3 regions of the Bradyrhizobium sp. HKCCYLS1011 genome follow, and region 1 is predicted to be linked to each of the others. Evidence: predicted binding sites of a transcription regulator. Region 1 holds the regulator's gene; each other region holds the start of a gene.
What was found. The regulator HrcA, encoded in region 1, represses chaperone genes, less so after heat shock. The targets are predictions, from matches to a motif close to GTTAGCACTCNCNNNNNGNGAGTGCTAAC.
Positions count from the first base shown of each region.

Region 1 (6,083 bases):
TGATATGTCGCGGATCGACATGGAGCGCGCGGCCCAGCGCGACGCCGGGCAGATAGGCGAAGGCCGCCATCGGCGGATTGATCTCAACGATATCGCGGTAGAGTTGCTGGCCGTCCAGCATGCGTTCGCCGACCACCAGGAGCCAGCTCACGTCGGTATTCAAGGGAACGACCTGTCGCATCAGGATCGCGAGGACGAACACAGCGCCGATCAAGAACCACGGCGTCCATACCAGCCGTTCGCGACCAGCCTGAGCCAGCGCGTGGCGGGATGCGGCTTCAATTTCCGAGCTCATGGATCGGTCCTTCAAGGGGATCGTCCCGCGCTGGTGTCCCGACTCTGACCTTCGTATCGGTTCGCCGCTGGTCCGCTTATGAACCCAGAGCCGAAGGATACGAGCAGAATCAAGTCGCTAACGCGGCTTTGGATCTGACATTCGCCTGGATCAGGCGCTGCGTACCGAAGCGAATGTCAGATCCGCAACCCTAGCGGGGGTTGGTTAAAGCGTGATTTTGGATGCGGCGGCCGGCGACGTCGGCACGGTAAAAATTCACGGAACGAAGCCGCTGGCCAACCAGCCGGATCGAGCGCGCTGCAGCCGGCGCTGACGCCAAATCAAACTTTACGCTCCCGTGTGAAGCTGGTTTGCTGTCGCTTTCCAACGAGAGGGGAGCGCCATGTTGGACCGACGGCAGATTGTTCGGGGTCTTGGGATTTCCGCGCTTGCGACGCTCGCCGCTGACAAGGTATGGGCGGCGGACGCGATCAAGCCGGATGATGCGTCAGTGCTGCTGGTGATCGACGTGCAGAACTGTTTCCTGCCCGGCGGCAGCCTCGCGGTCAAGGACGGCGAACAGGTGGTCCCGGTGATCAACCGGATCGCCAAGGCGTTCACGAACGTGGTGATGACGCAGGACTGGCATACGCCGGCCCACATTTCATTTGCATCGACGCATTCCGGCAAGAAGCCGTTCGAGGTGATCGATCTCGCCTATGGCAAGCAGGTGCTGTGGCCGGACCATTGCGTGCAAGGCACCGACGGCGCCGCGCTATCGAAGGACCTCGCGATCCCGCAGGCCGAGCTCGTCATCCGCAAGGGCTACCACAACGACGTCGACAGCTATTCGGCATTCACGGAGGCGGATGGAAAGACCACCACTGGCTTGGCCGCCTATTTGAAGGCGCGCGGCATCACCACTGTCTTCGTGGCGGGCCTTGCGACAGATTTCTGCGTGGCCTGGACCGCGCTCGATGCGCGGAAGGCGGGCTTTACGACCTACGTCGTGGAAGACGCGTGCCGCGGGATCGACACCCAGGGTTCGCTCGCCAAGGCCTGGGCCGATATGGCGGAGGCGGGCGTCAAACGCATCCAATCCGCCGATATCGCGGCCTGAAACGCCGCCGAGCTGATCTCGATAAGAAAAGGGCCACGGACGATATCCGTGACCCTTTCAAATCTTCGCCGTGTGCGCCGAGACTAGAACGCGCTGTTCGATTCGTCCGTGCTTGCCGCGCTGGGAGCAGCTTTCGGTCCGCCTTTGGACACGCCGACCAGCGCCGGCCGCAGCACGCGCTCGCCGATCGTATAGCCGGACTGAACCACCTGAACGACCGTGCCTGACGGCACCGACGGATCGGGGACCTCGTACATCGCCTGATGAAAGTTCGGATCGAACTTCTGGCCCGACGGATCAAGCCGCTTCACGCCGTTCTTCTCCAGCGTGTTGTGCAGCGAACGCTCGGTGAGCTCGACACCTTCGATCAGCGCCTTCAGGCCGGGATCGGCTGCGGCGCGGGCTTCCGCCGGCACCGCATCGAGCGCGCGCTGCAGGTTGTCGGCGATATCGAGCACGTCGCGGGCAAAGCCGGTGATGCCGTACATACGAGCATCAGCCACTTCGCGCGCGGTGCGCTTGCGCAGATTTTCCATCTCCGCCAGCGTGCGCAGCATCTTGTCCCGCGCCTCGGCGGCCTCCTTGGCCAATGCCTCGGCCGATCCCGGCTCGGGATCGTCGGGCATCACATAGGGCTTGGAGACGACGGGTTCGCTGGCCTGCCCCGGGTTCGCCGGATCATTGTTCTGCAGGTCGGGATCGGTCATGGACAGACTTCTCGCAAAATCAACAGGAAGGGAGGTGTGCTGGCCGGGATATCGTGCTTTGGGCACCGAAAATCAAGCACAGCATGATCCCCACCGGCGAAAGGCCGGCAGGTTTGGTACATTGTTGCCCGCGATCAGCCACCGAGCAGCCGGCTGACCAGACGCGCGGCGTAGTCGACCGTCGGGATCACCCGCGCGTAATTCAGACGCGTCGGACCGATCACGCCGAGCACTCCGACGATGCGACCTGTCGCATCAGTATATGGCGCGGCGATGGTCGAAGATCCCGACAGCGAAAACAGCTTGTTTTCCGAGCCGATGAAGATACGGACCCCATCTGCATGTTCGGCGCGTCCGAGCAGGTCGATCACACCGCGCTTGGTTTCGAGATCATCGAACAACCGGCGCACCCGCTCGAGATCGTCGAGCGCGTGCAGGTCCTCCAGGAGATTGGCGTGGCCCCGAACGATCAGCTGCCTGTCGTCATGGTCGCCGCCCGACCAGCTCGCAAATCCGGCGGCGATCACCTTTTGGGTCAGTTCATCAAGGTCGGCACGGTCCTGCGCCAGTGCGGTCTCGAGCTCCAACCGCGCCTCGGCCAGCGTCCGCCCCCTGATCCGCGCATTGAGGAAATTCGAGGCTTCGGTCAACGCGGAGGACGGAACCCCAGGCGGTAAGGCCAGCACGCGGTTCTCGACCTGGCCGTCTTCGCCGACCAGCACCACCAGCGCCCGTTCCGGCTCCAGGCGGACGAATTCAATGTGTTTCAGCCGCGAATTGGACTTGGCCGTGAGCACCACGGCGGCGGCCCGCGTCAGACCGGAGAGCCGGGTCAGCGCCTCGTCCAGCGCCGCCTCCACCGATTGAGCCCGGCCCACGGATGCCAGCTGGCTCTGGATCGATTGCCGCTCGGCTTCGGTCATGTCGCCGACCTGCATCAGCGCATCGACGAAAAAGCGCAGTCCGAGCTCGGTCGGCAGCCGGCCGGCGGAGGTATGGGGGGCAAAGATCAGGCCGAGCTGCTCGAGATCGGCCATGACGTTCCGGACCGAGGCCGGCGACAATGGAACCGCTATCAGGCGGGAGATGTTGCGCGAGCCGACCGGCTCGCCGGTCGCCAGGTAACTCTCGACGATCTGCCGGAAAATCTCCCGCGAGCGCTCGTTGAGCTGCGCAAGCCCGGCCGGCGGCGTCATCAGGTTGATCGGATCGTGCTGGGCCACCAAATACTCCCTCTCAACTGCCCATAATTTGTCCATGCGGCAGCCCGGTGGCAAGCGGTTGGGCGGCGCGATTAAAGCCTTGCCGGTCCCGTTTGCCCCTCCTACAAGGCCCGGGCATTCCGACATTCCCCTGCTTCGGAGGATTTCCATGCGGCCGAGCCGCCGTGCACCGGACGAACTGCGCACCGTCAGCCTGGAACGCGGCGTGGTCAAATATGCCGAAGGGTCCTGCCTGGTGAAGTTCGGCGACACCCACGTGCTGGTCACCGCGACGCTGGAGGATCGGCTGCCGCCTTGGCTGAAGGGGCAGGGTCGCGGCTGGGTCACGGCTGAATATGGCATGCTGCCGCGGGCGACCCTGGAGCGGACCCGGCGCGAGGCCTCGGCCGGCAAGCAGAACGGCCGTACGGTCGAGATTCAGCGCCTGATCGGCCGCTCCTTGCGAACCGCCATCGATCTCGAGGCGCTCGGCGAGCGCCAGATCACGGTCGATTGCGACGTGTTGCAGGCCGATGGCGGGACCCGAACCGCCTCCATCACCGGCGCCTGGGTCGCGCTCGCCGACTGCGTGAAATGGATGAAAACCCGCAATATGCTTAAAGCCGAGGTGCTGCGCGCCAATGTCGCTGCGATCTCCTGCGGCATCTATAACGGCACACCGGTGCTCGACCTCGATTATGCCGAGGATTCCGAGGCCGAGACCGACGCGAATTTCGTCATGACCGGCGACGGTCGGATCATCGAGGTGCAGGGCACGGCCGAGAAGACCCCATTCACCGAAGCGGAATTCCTGTCGCTGATGGCGCTGGCGCGCAAGGGCGTGGCGCGGCTGGTCGACCTGCAGAAGCTCGCGGTGGCATAAGCAAGATGCACCGCCAAATCGAAGGCCGTCTGGTCATCGCCACCCACAATCCCGGCAAGCTCGTCGAGATGCGCGAGCTGTTGGCGCCGCATGGGGTGGAGGCCGTCTCGGCCGGCGAGCTCGGGCTCGGCGAACCGGACGAGACCGGCGAGACCTTCGAGACCAATGCGCGGATCAAGGCGGTCGCGGCCGCAAACGCCGCGCAGCTGCCGGCCTTCGCCGATGATTCCGGCATCGTGGTCGAGGCGCTGGACGGCGCACCCGGCATCTACTCCGCGCGATGGGCAGGACCGGGCAAGGACTTCACCGCCGCGATGACCCGGATCGAACGGCTGCTGCAGGAACGGGGCGCGACCTCGCCGGAACAGCGCCGCGCGCATTTCGTCTCCGCGCTCTGCGTAGCCTGGCCCGACGGCCATATCGAAGAGGTCGAGGCGCGCGTCGACGGCATCCTGGTCTGGCCGCCGCGCGGCACCGCCGGCTTCGGCTACGATCCGATGTTTCAGCCCGATGGCCATGACAGGACGTTTGGCGAGATGACGGCGGTCGAGAAGCACGGCTTGCCGCCGCTCGGGCTCGGCCTGTCGCACCGGGCCCGCGCCTTCGTGAAACTTTCGGAGATTTGCCTTGATCGGCGCTGACGCATCCGCATTCGGCGTCTATGTGCATTGGCCATTCTGCCTGTCGAAATGTCCCTATTGCGACTTCAACAGCCATGTCCGGCACGTCGCCATCGACCAGGAGCGGTTCGCGCGCGCCTTTGCGCGCGAGATCGAGACCACGGCCGCGCGCATCGGACCGCGCGATGTCACCTCGATCTTCCTCGGCGGCGGCACACCATCGCTGATGCAGCCGCAGACGGTCGGCGCGATTCTCGAAGCCATCGGCAAGCATTGGCGCGTTGCCGACGATGTCGAGGTGACGCTGGAGGCAAACCCGACCAGCGTCGAAGCCACGCGCTTTGCCGGCTATCGCGCGGCCGGAGTGAACCGCGTCTCGCTCGGCGTGCAGGCGCTCGACGATCCATCGCTGAAAATGCTGGGCCGTTTACACACAGCTGACGAGGCGATGAAGGCGGTCGCGATCGCCCGCTCGGCCTTTGATCGTTATTCTTTCGACCTGATCTATGCGCGTCCCGATCAGACGCCGCAAATGTGGTCGGAGGAGCTGGAGCGTGCGATCGGTGAAGCAGCCGAACACCTGTCGCTCTATCAGCTCACGATCGAAGAGGGCACGCCGTTCTTCGGCCTGCATGCCGCCGGCAAGCTGAGAACCCCCGACGAGGGATTGGCGCGCGCACTTTATGACGTGACGCAGGAGATCTGCAGCCGGCATGGCCTGCCGGCCTATGAGATCTCCAACCACGCCCGGCCAGGCGCGGAATGCCGGCACAATCTGGTCTATTGGCGCGGCCAGGAATATGCCGGCATCGGACCCGGCGCGCACGGGCGCCTGGACATCAACGGCGTCAGATACGCGACAGCGACCGACAAGCGGCCGGAAGCCTGGCTGATGCGGGTCGAAGCCAACGGCCACGGCGTCATGACCGATGACACGCTCAACCGCGAGGAACGCGCCGACGAATTTCTGCTGATGGGGCTGCGGCTCGCCGAGGGCATCGACCCCAAGCGCTATGCTGCGATCTCAGGCCGCGCGCTCGATCCGCGCCGGATTGCGCTGCTGCGCGAGGAGGGCGCCATCATGGTCGATGCCGACGGCCGGCTGCGCGTGACGCAGGAGGGTTTCCCCGTGCTCGACGCGGTCGTGGCCGATCTCGCCGCCTGAGCTCAGGTCGCGCCAAAGCTCTTCGGTGACCCCGCAACCGCCTGGCCGCCGGCGGAGGCAACGCGCATCACAGCCAGGCCGCGCTCATTGGTGCCATCGGTACGGAAGCGGA
Region 1 covers NZ_JBNPTT010000003.1:343,014-349,096, forward strand. The annotation lists gene ACQR1W_RS10515 (hypothetical protein) at 1-295, opposite strand, end outside; gene pncA (bifunctional nicotinamidase/pyrazinamidase) at 678-1,394, shown strand; gene grpE (nucleotide exchange factor GrpE) at 1,478-2,101, opposite strand; gene hrcA (heat-inducible transcriptional repressor HrcA) at 2,236-3,324, opposite strand; gene rph (ribonuclease PH) at 3,473-4,186, shown strand; gene rdgB (RdgB/HAM1 family non-canonical purine NTP pyrophosphatase) at 4,192-4,827, shown strand; gene hemW (radical SAM family heme chaperone HemW) at 4,814-5,971, shown strand; gene ACQR1W_RS10550 (penicillin-binding protein activator) at 5,974-6,083, opposite strand, start outside.

Region 2 (6,083 bases), on a different contig from region 1:
GCTGGCTGATCGGGCTACCCTGGTCGCAAGCCGTCACGGCCGGCAGCCTGATGGGAACCAAAACCGTGCTGAACGAGCTGATCGCCTATGTCGAATTGTCCAAGCTCGACGCGGCCGCGCTCGATCCCCGCGCCAGATTGATCATGCTCTATGCGATGTGCGGCTTCGCCAATTTCGGCAGCCTCGGCATCATGATCGCAGGGCTCGGCACCATGGCGCCGTCGCGGCGCGAGGAGATCAATGCCCTCGGCCTGAAGTCGATCGTCTCGGGCACGCTCACCACCTGCCTGATGGGCGCGATCGTCGGCCTGCTGACTTGAGCTACCGCGGCAGGATCTTCAGGCTCGGCGCGACCTTCGCCATCATATAGACCGAGCCTTGCGCAGTCAGATGCGCATGATCGAAGGACAGCGGCACACCGTGTTCGGTGAGCGGACATCGCCGCTCCGGGCAGACCGCGTCCAAAATCGAGACATAGGACAGGCCTTCGCCGACCGGCAGCGCGTTGCGCATCATCCGGTCGAGCGCATAGATGTCAGCGCGCACGAATTCCTCCGACGTCGCGGCGATCCCGCGCAACTCCGCGCGCGCCAGCATGGACGGCAGGCGTGCGCGAAACTGCAATGAGGGACCGAGCAAGACAACGGCAATGCCGGCCTCGTTCAGATGCGTGATCGTCTGCTTCAAATCGGCGATCATGCCGCCAAAGCGCGGCGGCCGGGCATATTCCAGCCAGTCCGCCGACATCACCACAAGGTCCGGCTTCTGCTCGCCGAAATAGTCTCGCATCTGCGCGGCGAACGCGCGGCAGGAGGCGAGGCCTTGCGTCTCCGCGCTCAGCGTCGGCATGCAGGCCGGCTGCGTCGCCTGCATGATGTTGACGGCGTGGAGATCGAGGCTCGCTGTGAGGCCGTGATAGTAATGCGCGGCGAAGCTGTCGCCCCATAGCAAGATGTTGGTTTTGCCGGGCGCCGCAGTCAGGCAGGCGTCACCGAGCCGTCCATCCGATGTCGTGAAGCAGGTGCCGTAGCGATAGACCGGCTTCATGTCGTAATCGTTGTAAGCATCGAGCCGCGCCGCGGCGCGATCGGCCTCCGAGCTGGAGCCGCCGAAAATCACTGCCGCAATGCTGCCGAGGAGCAGGAGCAGGCTTGCGACCGCCGCCATGCTGAAAGCGGTGCGCGGGGTCGCGGCCAGGCTGCGGCTGCGGAACGGCTGCTCCACATAGCGCCAGGACAGGTAGGACACGCTGACCGTCAGCGCGAACAGCGCGGCCTTTTCGTGAGCCTCGAGCACGAGGCCGGGCTTCGCGAAGCGCGCAAAGGCGAACAGCGGCCAATGCCAGAGATAAAGCGAATAGGAGATACGGCCGAAGAACTGCGGGAGCGACAGCGGCGACAGCGCGCTACGCGCAACATTCGCAACACCAATCCCGCTCCAGATGAACATGGCCGCGCCGAGGCACGGCGCCACCGCGTTGAGGCCGGGAAAGCCGGGCCCTGGCCGCAACGATAGGATCGGGATCGCCATTAGCAGCAGCGACAATCCGCGTGCGCTCCGCTGCGCGAGTCCGGGCCGGGGCTGCGGCACGCCCGGCAGTGCCATCAGTCCGCCGATCAGGAATTCCCACGCCCGCGCCGGGCTCAGGAAGAAGGCGCTCGCGGACGCGCCGTCGCGCATCAAAATGAGACCGAGCGCGAATGAAGCGACGGCCAGCATCACCAGCGTGATCGGCAGCACCAGTCGGCGGCCGTGGGCGAACCGCAGCACGCCCCAGATCAGGACCGGCAGCACCAGATAGAACTGTTCCTCGACCGCCAGCGACCAGCTGTGCAGCAGCGGCTTCTCCACCGCTGCGCGATCGAAATAACCCGACTGCTGCCAGAAGAAGATGTTCGAGGTGAAGGTGACGACCGCAACAGCGGAGCGGAAGAATTCGGCGCGTTCGGAGTTGAGCAGGAAGTGCAATGACGGCAGCGCGGTCAGCACCACCATGACATAGAGCGCCGGCAACAGCCGGCGCAGCCGCCGCTCATAGAATCCCGTGAAGGAGAAGCGGCCCTGCGCGATCTCGGATTGCAGGATGCCGATGATCAGATAGCCGGAGATGACGAAGAAGATATCGACGCCGACGAAGCCGCCGAAGATTCCCGGCGTCTCGAAATGGAAGGCGACAACGGACAGGACTGCGATGGCGCGCAGCCAGTCGATATCGTCCCGATGTCCAGGGCTGGCGATATCGTCGAGATGACGCGCCGCCGGAAATGGCGCGCCTGGGAAGGATACCGATCGAAACTGGGCGGCTATTGACGACAACGGAACGCATACGCCTGACACAAACCCACAGCGGACGCGATGCGGGCATCGCATCCCTTGCGGGCCCATCCCGCCCAACAACGCCGGGCAAAGATGTGACAAACACCATGCGGTCAGGCCGCCGCGACCGCAGGGCGAATGTTTCCAGCTGTTTCAGACCGATTTACGTCGAGAGTTCGACCGTTTTGAAGTCGGCCGGCAGGATCACCTCGAGCAGTTCGACGTCGTCGGAATAGTCGAGGATCATGTGGCGGATACGCGGCGGCTGGGTCCAGGCGCTGCCTTGCTTCATCAGCGTTTCGCCAACGCCTTCGAGATAGCTCTTCACCCAGCCCTTGAGCACATAGACCATCTGGAATTCGACGTCGTGGGTGTGCAGCTTCGCAACCTCCTGCGGGTTGCAGGGCGGCAGCAGCCGGATCACATGGGCGCGCGCCAGCCCATGCGTCGCGTCAGCAATGCCGAGGTCGCGGTAGTGCGCGTAGGCGCGCAGCCCATCGGCCTTGAAGTCTTCATCGCGATGATGGCTGATGGCGATCCGCTGCTTCTTCCGTCGCACGGCAGGCGCGGCGGCAGCTTTGCGCGGGAGCGGCCGGCGCGCGATGGATTTGGCTGCCGCAGATTTGGCTTTCGCCTTGGCGCTCTTGCGCGGCGATGTCTTGCGCGTCGCCGCTTTGGCGGCTGTCCGTGATGCCGGCTTCTTCGCACGGCTCTTGCTGGCCATCGTGCTCTCCCTGCGTGTCCTTGAGCGGAGGGTAGCACACTGAGCCGTTTGTGGGTCGATCGATCAACGATCTCCACCGTCATGCCCCGCCCAGGCGGGGCATCCAGTACGTCGCGGCCTCTCGTTCACGCACGACCGTCTCTGGAAGACTGGATCACCCGCCGGAGCCTGTCATCGGGCTCGCCAAAGGCGAGACCCGGTGGCGGGTGATGACGGCCAGAGCGATATCGGCTCAGTTCAGCCGGAACACGCCGTCAACCGCGCGCAGCTCCGCTGGCTTGATCAGCTTGGAATGCGCCACGGTCACCGAGAACAGTGGCCCTTCGAGCTTACTCTGCCAGAACGCTAGGAAGTCCTGCAGCGCGGGGAATTTCGGGAACAGGTCGTAATTCTGCCAGACGTAGGTCTGGAGCAGCGAGGGATGATCCGGCATCCGATAAAGGATCTGCGCCGTCGTCAGCCCGTAACCCAGGACCTGTTTCCGAAAATCCTCGGAAACGGCAACCTTCGACACCATGCCAACCTCCGTTTTAGGAAGCGCATTGTCCCCGCGTGGCACCTGCGATGGAGTCACCCGGTGAAGATGCGCTCACATGAGAGAAATGTGACGCATGACTTCAATCCATCACAAGCCTAAATGTTTAACGGGTTGTTGAAATTTCCTGCACTAGCAGCGACTTAGCGGGGGTGCTAATACTGGGTTTCACGATCCGTTCCGGCCTCGTTAACGATGCCCGGACCTTCTGGCAGACCGCGTGATTGACTGCTAATTTTTCTGCTAGAAGCCCTTGCCGGCCCCAAAACTCTCGCCTATGTCCTGCCCGGCAGGCTGGCACTCGCTGGCATCGACTGCCAATCTCCAGAAACTGATAATCGCCTCAATAGCTTAGGAGGACTGTATGGCTTTCCGTCCGCTTCACGACCGCGTCGTGGTCAAGCGCATCGACGCCGAAGAGAAGACTGCCGGCGGCATCATCATCCCCGACTCGGCCAAGGAAAAGCCCTCGCAGGGCGAAGTGATCGCGGTGGGCCCCGGCGCCCGCGACGAGAGCGGCAAGCTGGTCCCGCTCGACGTCCAGGTTGGTGACCGCGTGCTGTTCGGCAAGTGGTCGGGCACCGAGGTCAAGATCGACGGCCAGGAGCTGTTGATCATGAAGGAAAGCGACATCATGGGCGTGCTGACCGACGTCGGCGCCAAGAAGAAAGCCGCCTAATCATCCGCTCGCACACGCTCACCCTGAGGAGCGCCCCGCGGGCGCCCCGCCAAGGGTGAGATAGACGTTTCAACTCAGGGAAACCCAATATGTCAGCCAAAGACGTGAAGTTCGGCGTCGACGCCCGCGACCGCATGCTGCGCGGCGTCGAGATCCTCTCCAATGCCGTGAAGGTCACCCTCGGCCCGAAGGGCCGCAACGTGGTGCTCGACAAGTCGTTCGGCGCTCCCCGCATCACCAAGGACGGCGTCACCGTCGCCAAGGAGATCGAGCTCGACGACAAGTTCGAGAACATGGGCGCGCAGATGGTGCGCGAAGTCGCCTCCAAGTCCGCTGATGCGGCCGGCGACGGCACCACCACCGCGACCGTGCTCGCCGCCGCGATCGTGCGCGAAGGCGCCAAGGCGGTTGCCGCCGGCATGAACCCGATGGACCTCAAGCGCGGCATCGACCTCGCGGTCGAGGCGGTCGTTGCGGACCTGTCGAAGAACTCCAAGAAGGTCACCTCGAACGACGAGATCGCCCAGGTTGGCACCATCTCGGCCAATGGCGATGCCGAGATCGGCAAGTTCCTCGCCGACGCCATGAAGAAGGTCGGCAACGAGGGCGTCATCACCGTCGAGGAAGCCAAGTCTCTCGAGACTGAGCTCGACGTCGTCGAGGGCATGCAGTTCGACCGCGGCTACATCTCGCCCTACTTCGTCACCAACGCCGACAAGATGCGCGTTGAGATGGACGATGCCTACATCCTCATCAACGAGAAGAAGCTGTCGTCGCTGAACGAGCTGCTGCCGCTGCTCGAAGCCGTCGTGCAGACCGGCAAGCCGCTGGTGATCGTCGCTGAGGACGTCGAAGGCGAAGCGCTCGCCACCCTCGTCGTCAACCGCCTCCGTGGCGGCCTGAAGGTCGCGGCCGTCAAGGCGCCGGGCTTCGGCGATCGCCGCAAGGCCATGCTGCAGGACATCGCGATCCTGACCGGCGGCCAGGCGATCTCGGAAGACCTCGGCATCAAGCTCGAGAACGTCAACCTGTCGATGCTCGGCCGCGCCAAGAAGGTCATGATCGACAAGGAGAACACCACGATCGTCAACGGCGCCGGCAAGAAGGCCGACATCGAGGCGCGCGTGGCCCAGATCAAGGCGCAGATCGAGGAGACCACCTCGGACTACGACCGTGAGAAGCTGCAGGAGCGTCTGGCCAAGCTCGCCGGCGGCGTCGCGGTGATCCGCGTCGGCGGCGCGACCGAGGTCGAGGTCAAGGAGCGCAAGGATCGCGTTGATGACGCGATGCACGCGACCCGCGCTGCTGTCGAGGAAGGCATCCTGCCGGGCGGCGGCGTCGCCCTGCTCCGTGCCTCCGAGCAGCTCAAGGGCCTGCGCTCCAAGAACGAGGACCAGAAGACCGGCATCGAGATCGTCCGCAAGGCGCTCTCCGCTCCGGCCCGCCAGATCGCCATCAATGCGGGCGAGGACGGCTCGGTCATCGTCGGCAAGATCCTCGAGAAGGAGCAGTATGCCTACGGCTTCGACTCGCAGTCCGGCGAATACGTGAACATGGTCTCGAAGGGCATCATCGACCCGACCAAGGTCGTGCGCACCGCGATCCAGAACGCGGCCTCCGTGGCCAGCCTCCTGATCACCACCGAGGCGATGGTTGCCGAGCTGCCGAAGAAGAATGCAGCCGGCCCCGCAATGCCTCCGGGCGGCGGCATGGGCGGCATGGACTTCTAAGGTCGAACCTGCTCCGAAGCTACGAAGGGCGCGGTGCGAACCGCGCCCTTTTTGTTTGGGGCGGATTTGACGGATAAGCGACTTGGTGCGAGCTATACG
Region 2 covers NZ_JBNPTT010000012.1:19,331-25,413, reverse strand. The annotation lists gene ACQR1W_RS32800 (NupC/NupG family nucleoside CNT transporter) at 1-320, shown strand, start outside; gene ACQR1W_RS32795 (acyltransferase family protein) at 322-2,316, opposite strand; gene ACQR1W_RS32790 (cupin domain-containing protein) at 2,480-3,040, opposite strand; gene ACQR1W_RS32785 (usg protein) at 3,273-3,557, opposite strand; gene groES (co-chaperone GroES) at 3,940-4,254, shown strand; gene groL (chaperonin GroEL) at 4,344-5,984, shown strand.
Region 2: a site for HrcA is predicted at 3,869-3,897, ahead of groES (co-chaperone GroES). Genes of this name have one in related genera too.

Region 3 (6,083 bases), on a different contig from region 1:
GCGGCAGGAGGATCTGATGACCCCGCAAGAACGCCAACTGATCGACGATCTGTTCGACCGGCTCGCCAAGCTGGAGAGTGCGCCGCGTGATCCGGAGGCTGCCGCCGTTATCTCCCAAGGCTTGCAACGCGCGCCGCACGCAGTCTATCCGCTGGTGCAGACCGTGCTGGTGCAGGACGAAGCATTGAAGCGCGCCAACGCCCGTATCGAAGAGCTGGAACAGCAGGCGCAGGCGCCGCAGCAGAGCCAGTCGGGCGGCTTCCTGGACTCGATGCGGGACACGATCTTCGGCTCAGGCCAATCCCGCGGTTCGGTCCCGAACGTGCCGCCTCCGAATGCGCCGAGCCGTCCGGTGTGGAACAGCGGCCAGGTGATGCCGCAAGGCCAGCCGAACTATCAAGGCCAGCCCAACTATTATGACCAGGGCGGCGGCTATGGCCAGCCGCGCGGCGGCGTCTTGGGCGGCGGCGGTGGCTCGTTCCTCGGCACCGCGGCGGCGGCAGCTGCCGGCATGGTCGGCGGTTCGCTGCTCTTGGGCAGCATCCGCAACATGATGGGCGGCGGCCAGCATCAGGCCTTCGGCGACACCACCATCATCGAGGAACGCCCGGAGACCACCTCGCCCTGGAGCGATCAATCGGGCAGTTCGCTGGCGCGCGATGCCGGCATCGATGATATCGGCCGCTCCGGCGACAGCGGCCGCTCCGGCCTGTTCGACCAGGCCTCTAATGACGACAGCGGCAACGACCGCGACGACATGGATATGGATTCCGACGACTACGGCAATGACGGCGGCGACGGCAGCGATTACGCGTAGTCCCGCCTGCCTGGCCGTCGAGATCAGAGCTGAGATAAGAAAAGGCCGCCCGCGCGGGCGGCCTTTTTGCGCTTCATGCCCGGTCGAGGCTCAGAGCACGATGACCCTGGTGCCGACGTTGACCCGGCCATAGAGGTCGATCACGTCCTCATTGCGCATCCGGATACAACCGGACGACACATTGGTGCCGATCGTCCAGGGCTCGTTGGAACCGTGAATGCGGTAGAGCGATGAACCGAGATACATCGCGCGCGCGCCAAGCGGGTTCTGCGGGCCGCCCTCCATGTGCCGCGGCAGGTCCGGCCGGCGCGCCAGCATCTCCGCAGGCGGGGTCCAATCCGGCCACTCGCGCTTGTTGGTGATGGTCTTCACGCCCGCCCAGGTGAAGCCCGGACGGCCGACCCCGATCCCATATCGCAACGCCTTGCCATCGCCCTGGACCAGATAGAGGAACTTGTTGGGCGTATCGATCACGATCGTGCCCGCATGCTCTTTGCCATCATAGTCAACGAGTTGTTTCTCGTATTTCGGGTCGAATGGCCGCTGCTGCGGGTCATAGGCCTCCTCCTGTTCGGGAAGCGCTGCGCCTGGCTCCATCGGGCGCTGCGGCTCATAGTACGACGGCTGCTGCTGATAGATCGGCCGCTCCGCGTCGTTGCGATAGCCGCGCCCTTGCGGGTCGCCGAACAGGAATTCGATGAAGCCGCCGCCCATGCGCGACCGCTCGACATAAGCAGAGCGAACTGGTGCGCTCTGCTGCGGCGGCCCGCCATAGATCACCGTCGGCTGCTGAAATCCTGCGGCATCGATGGCCGCTGCATAATCGATCGCTGCACAAGAAAGACATGCGCCGGCGAGCAGCGCTGAGAGGATGGACCTGAACATCGACGTACTCTGTACTGTTTCGTCTTGAAGACCGTTCATCGCGCGCGAGGAGAGAACGCGCCCTCGCCTACCGCCAATTAAGATCAAAACCCGATTGGTTTGGTAAACGGGAACCGGCTTCGGATTCACCATCGCGCCAGGTCGGGGCGGATTCGGCTGCTAGCGTTTATTTTCAATGAAGGTCCCGGCCGCATGGTTAACCAGTGGATATCGGCGCCGGCAAAAGCGCGCATCTATCAGTTCCGGCCGTGAACGCGATGTTAAATAGCCTCCGCTTAGAACAGACGGACGTTAAGGACAGGGATCATCTCATGTCGGTTCGCAAGCGTTTTCGTATCGAAGAAGGAATTATCGGCCATATGCCGGAGCCCCAATTCATGGGCGGCGAAATCGGGCCTCAGCACAAGGAAATCATGGACGAGCTCCGCGCAATCCGCGCGCAGATGGCAAATGCCACGCGCGCCGGCAACAACTCTTCAAACGCAGCAATCGAGGAATCCGCCGCCCGCGAGGTCGCCGAAGCACGCGCGCTGCTCGAGACCTATCGTGCGCAGATCGAACAGTGCGAGAAGCTCAAGGTCGAGCTCGACCTGATCCATGACGCGATCAACCGCACCAAAGGCGAGATCGCCGTGCTCCACGCCAAGAGCTTCGACGGGCAGGAAATGGCCAGGGTCAACGGCGAACTCGGCGCCGTGGTCGGCGGCACCGAACAGGCCACTCAGCAGATCCTTGAGGCGGCCGAGGCAATCGACCAGGCGGCCAGCGCGCTCGCCAAGGTCGACTCCGCGGACCAGCAGCGGATCCTGAGCGAGGACATCCAGGAGCGCGTGGTCTCGATCTTCGAGGCTTGCAACTTCCAGGATCTGACCGGCCAGCGCATCAACAAGGTGATGACCACGATGAAATTCATCGAGCACCACATCGTGGTGATGATGGAGATCTGGGGCGGGGTCGATGCGATCAAGGCCCATGCACCGCCGATCGTCGACACCCGTGAGGGCGATGCCAGGCTGTTGAACGGACCGAAGACGGACGGCGACGTCGGCCATGCCTCGCAGGACGATATCGACGCCATGTTCAACTGAGCGGGCGGCGGCACATCGCGAAATACGGAAACGCCGGCACATTGCCGGCGTTTTTTATTTCAGCGGATGCACGCTGCGATCAGGCCCGCGGCCCGCAGCGGACATAGACCATGTTGCCGTAGCGGGTTGCGGCGTCCTTGTCGACGAAGCGGGTCACCAGGACACGCCCGTCGAAGGAGAGCACTTCGCGATCCTGCTCGCCGCCTGGCGGTCCCGAAGGACCGATATAGTTCTTGCCGCCCGACGAGCCCTTCAGCCGGAGCTCCTGCGGCGTCGCCTGGTCAGCCAGATGCATCACCACACCGCCCGCGGTGCCGGCACCGATCGTATAAGGCTGCTTGCATTGGGCCACGGCCATCTTCTCGGTGCGGGGGCGGTCTGCCGGGTTCTGATACGAGGCCAGCCCCCATTTGCCGACGAGCTCGTCAGGGCGGATCGTCGCCGGCACCTCCGGCTCGACGCCTGGCTCGGTCGCGACCGGGCTCGAGGGCGACAGGCTGAAGCTGCTGCACGCCCCGAGAAAGACCGTGAGCACTGAGGCGATTCCCAGATTGGCAACCGCTCGCGCGCACCGTGAACTCTTCATGGCATCCCCTTAGAAACAAGATCGTGGCCGCCCCGTCCGGCAACCAAGCGCAAATCGGACGTCAGGGCAATGACGTCGCATGCCGACGTCGCGTTGCCAGCATGGTTTACCGAAGGCAGCATCTTATAACAGCCCCAAGAACGACTTAACCACTTTGCTTGACAGGATCAGCGGCAAGCCATATTTCCCGAGCGACCTTTAGCACTCGGAGGGCACGATTGCCAAAGGGGCGTGTCAGTCGGCGCTAACCTGGCGTCAGATGTGGCCGCATTCAGATTCTCTTCCGACAGCAACCCCGTTCGAAGCACCCGCAAAGGGAAACGTCATGGCTAAATCGAAATTTCGTCCGCTGCATGACCGCGTCGTGGTCAAACGTATCGGCGCCGAGGAGAAGACCAAGGGCGGCATCATCATTCCCGACACCGCCAAGGAAAAGCCGTCGCAGGGCGAAGTGGTCGCCGTTGGTCCTGGCGGCCGCGACGAGAGCGGCAAGCTGATCCCGATCGACCTCAAGGTCGGCGACCGCGTGCTGTTCGGCAAGTGGTCCGGCACCGAAGTCAAGCTGGACGGCGAGGAACTCCTGATCATGAAGGAGTCCGACATCATGGGCGTGCTGGCCTGATCCCCCTTTTCCCCGGTGCGACCCGGGGAACCGATTTTGCAAACCTCATCCGGGCGACTGACGGGCGGACTTCGCCCTCGCCGATGAGGTCACACCCCCAGGAGCATTTGAACATGGCAGCCAAGGACGTCAAATTCGCCGGCGACGCGCGCGAGCGCATGCTGCGCGGCGTCGACATTCTCGCCAACGCCGTCAAGGTCACGCTCGGTCCAAAGGGCCGCAACGTCGTGATCGAGAAGAGCTTCGGCGCCCCCCGCATCACCAAGGACGGCGTCACCGTCGCCAAGGAGATCGAGCTCGAAGACAAGTTCGAGAACATGGGCGCGCAGATGCTGCGCGAAGTTGCCTCCAAGACCAATGACACGGCGGGCGACGGCACCACCACCGCGACCGTGCTGGCCCAGGCCATTGTGCGCGAGGGCGGCAAGGCGGTCGCCGCCGGCATGAACCCGATGGACCTCAAGCGCGGCATCGACATCGCGGTGGCCGCCGTGGTCAAGGATCTCGAAAAGCGCGCCAAGCCGGTCGCCTCCTCGTCCGAGGTGGCTCAGGTCGGAACCATCTCCGCCAACGGCGATGCCGCGATCGGCAAGATGATCGCCCAGGCGATGCAGAAGGTCGGCAATGAGGGCGTGATCACGGTCGAGGAGAACAAGTCGCTCGAGACCGAGGTCGACATCGTCGAAGGCATGAAGTTCGACCGCGGCTATCTCTCGCCCTACTTCGTGACCAATGCCGAGAAGATGACCGCCGAGCTCGACGACGTCTACGTGCTCCTGCACGAGAAGAAGCTGTCGGGCCTGCAGGCCATGCTGCCGGTGCTCGAAGCCGTGGTGCAGTCGGGCCGTCCGCTCTTGATCATCGCCGAGGACGTCGAGGGCGAGGCGCTGGCCACCCTGGTCGTCAACCGCCTCCGTGGCGGCCTCAAGGTCGCAGCCGTCAAGGCGCCGGGCTTCGGTGACCGCCGCAAGGCCATGCTCGAGGACATCGCGATCCTGACCGGCGGTCAGCTGATCTCGGAAGATCTCGGCATGAAGCTCGAGAACGTCACGGTGAAGATGCTCGGCCGCGCCAAGAAGGTCGTGATCGACAAGGAGAACACCACGATCGTCAACGGCGCCGGCAAGAAGGCCGACATCGAGGCGCGCGTCGGCCAGATCAAGGCGCAGATCGAGGAGACCACCTCGGACTACGACCGTGAGAAGCTGCAGGAGCGTCTCGCCAAGCTCGCTGGCGGCGTCGCGGTGATCCGCGTCGGCGGCGCCACCGAGGTCGAGGTCAAGGAGAAGAAGGACCGCGTCGAGGACGCCCTCAACGCGACCCGCGCCGCGGTGCAGGAAGGCATCGTCCCCGGTGGCGGCGTGGCCCTGCTGCGCGCCAAGAAGGCGGTCGGCCGCATTCAGAACGCCAATCCGGACGTGCAGGCCGGCATCAACATCGTGCTGAAGGCGCTGGAGGCCCCGGTCCGCCAGATCTCCGAAAACGCCGGTGTCGAGGGCTCGCTGGTGGTCGGCAGGATCCTCGAAGAGAAGTCGGAGACTTTCGGCTTCGACGCCCAAAGCGAGGACTATGTCGATATGGTCGGCAAGGGCATCATCGACCCGGCCAAGGTGGTCCGCACAGCGCTGCAGGACGCATCGTCGGTGGCGGGTCTGCTGGTCACCACCGAAGCCATGGTCGCCGAGCTGCCGAAGGAGTCGGCCCCCGCCATGCCCGCCGGAGGCGGCATGGGTGGGATGGGCGGCATGGGCTTCTAAGCCCACCCTCGCTCAAAGACTGATGACGAAGGCCGCCTCCGGGCGGCCTTTTTCATGCGCAACCCTACCTCGCAAGCGTCTTGCCGACCGCCTGTCTCACGCGTTTCGCGTCGACGCCAGTCGGAACTTCGCTTAAGGAAGAGCGCCGCGGGTCACTCACGAAGTTTGGATTCAAGCTCCCTCGAACCTTTCTCTTCTGTCCGTCACGAGGATTTTGATAATGCGCGCGATTTTGCTTGCTGTGGCCGTTGTCGTGGCGGCTGTGCCGGAACTCGGTTGGGCCCAGACCAAGACTGGAACCAAGGCCGCTCCGAGCACGAGCGAGACC
Region 3 covers NZ_JBNPTT010000004.1:224,169-230,251, reverse strand. The annotation lists gene ACQR1W_RS14030 (DUF2076 domain-containing protein) at 17-817, shown strand; gene ACQR1W_RS14025 (L,D-transpeptidase) at 908-1,702, opposite strand; gene ACQR1W_RS14020 (protein phosphatase CheZ) at 2,014-2,790, shown strand; gene ACQR1W_RS14015 (hypothetical protein) at 2,870-3,376, opposite strand; gene ACQR1W_RS14010 (co-chaperone GroES) at 3,702-3,998, shown strand; gene groL (chaperonin GroEL) at 4,112-5,755, shown strand; gene ACQR1W_RS14000 (hypothetical protein) at 5,976-6,083, shown strand, end outside.
Region 3: a site for HrcA is predicted at 3,574-3,602, ahead of ACQR1W_RS14010 (co-chaperone GroES). Genes of this name have one in related genera too.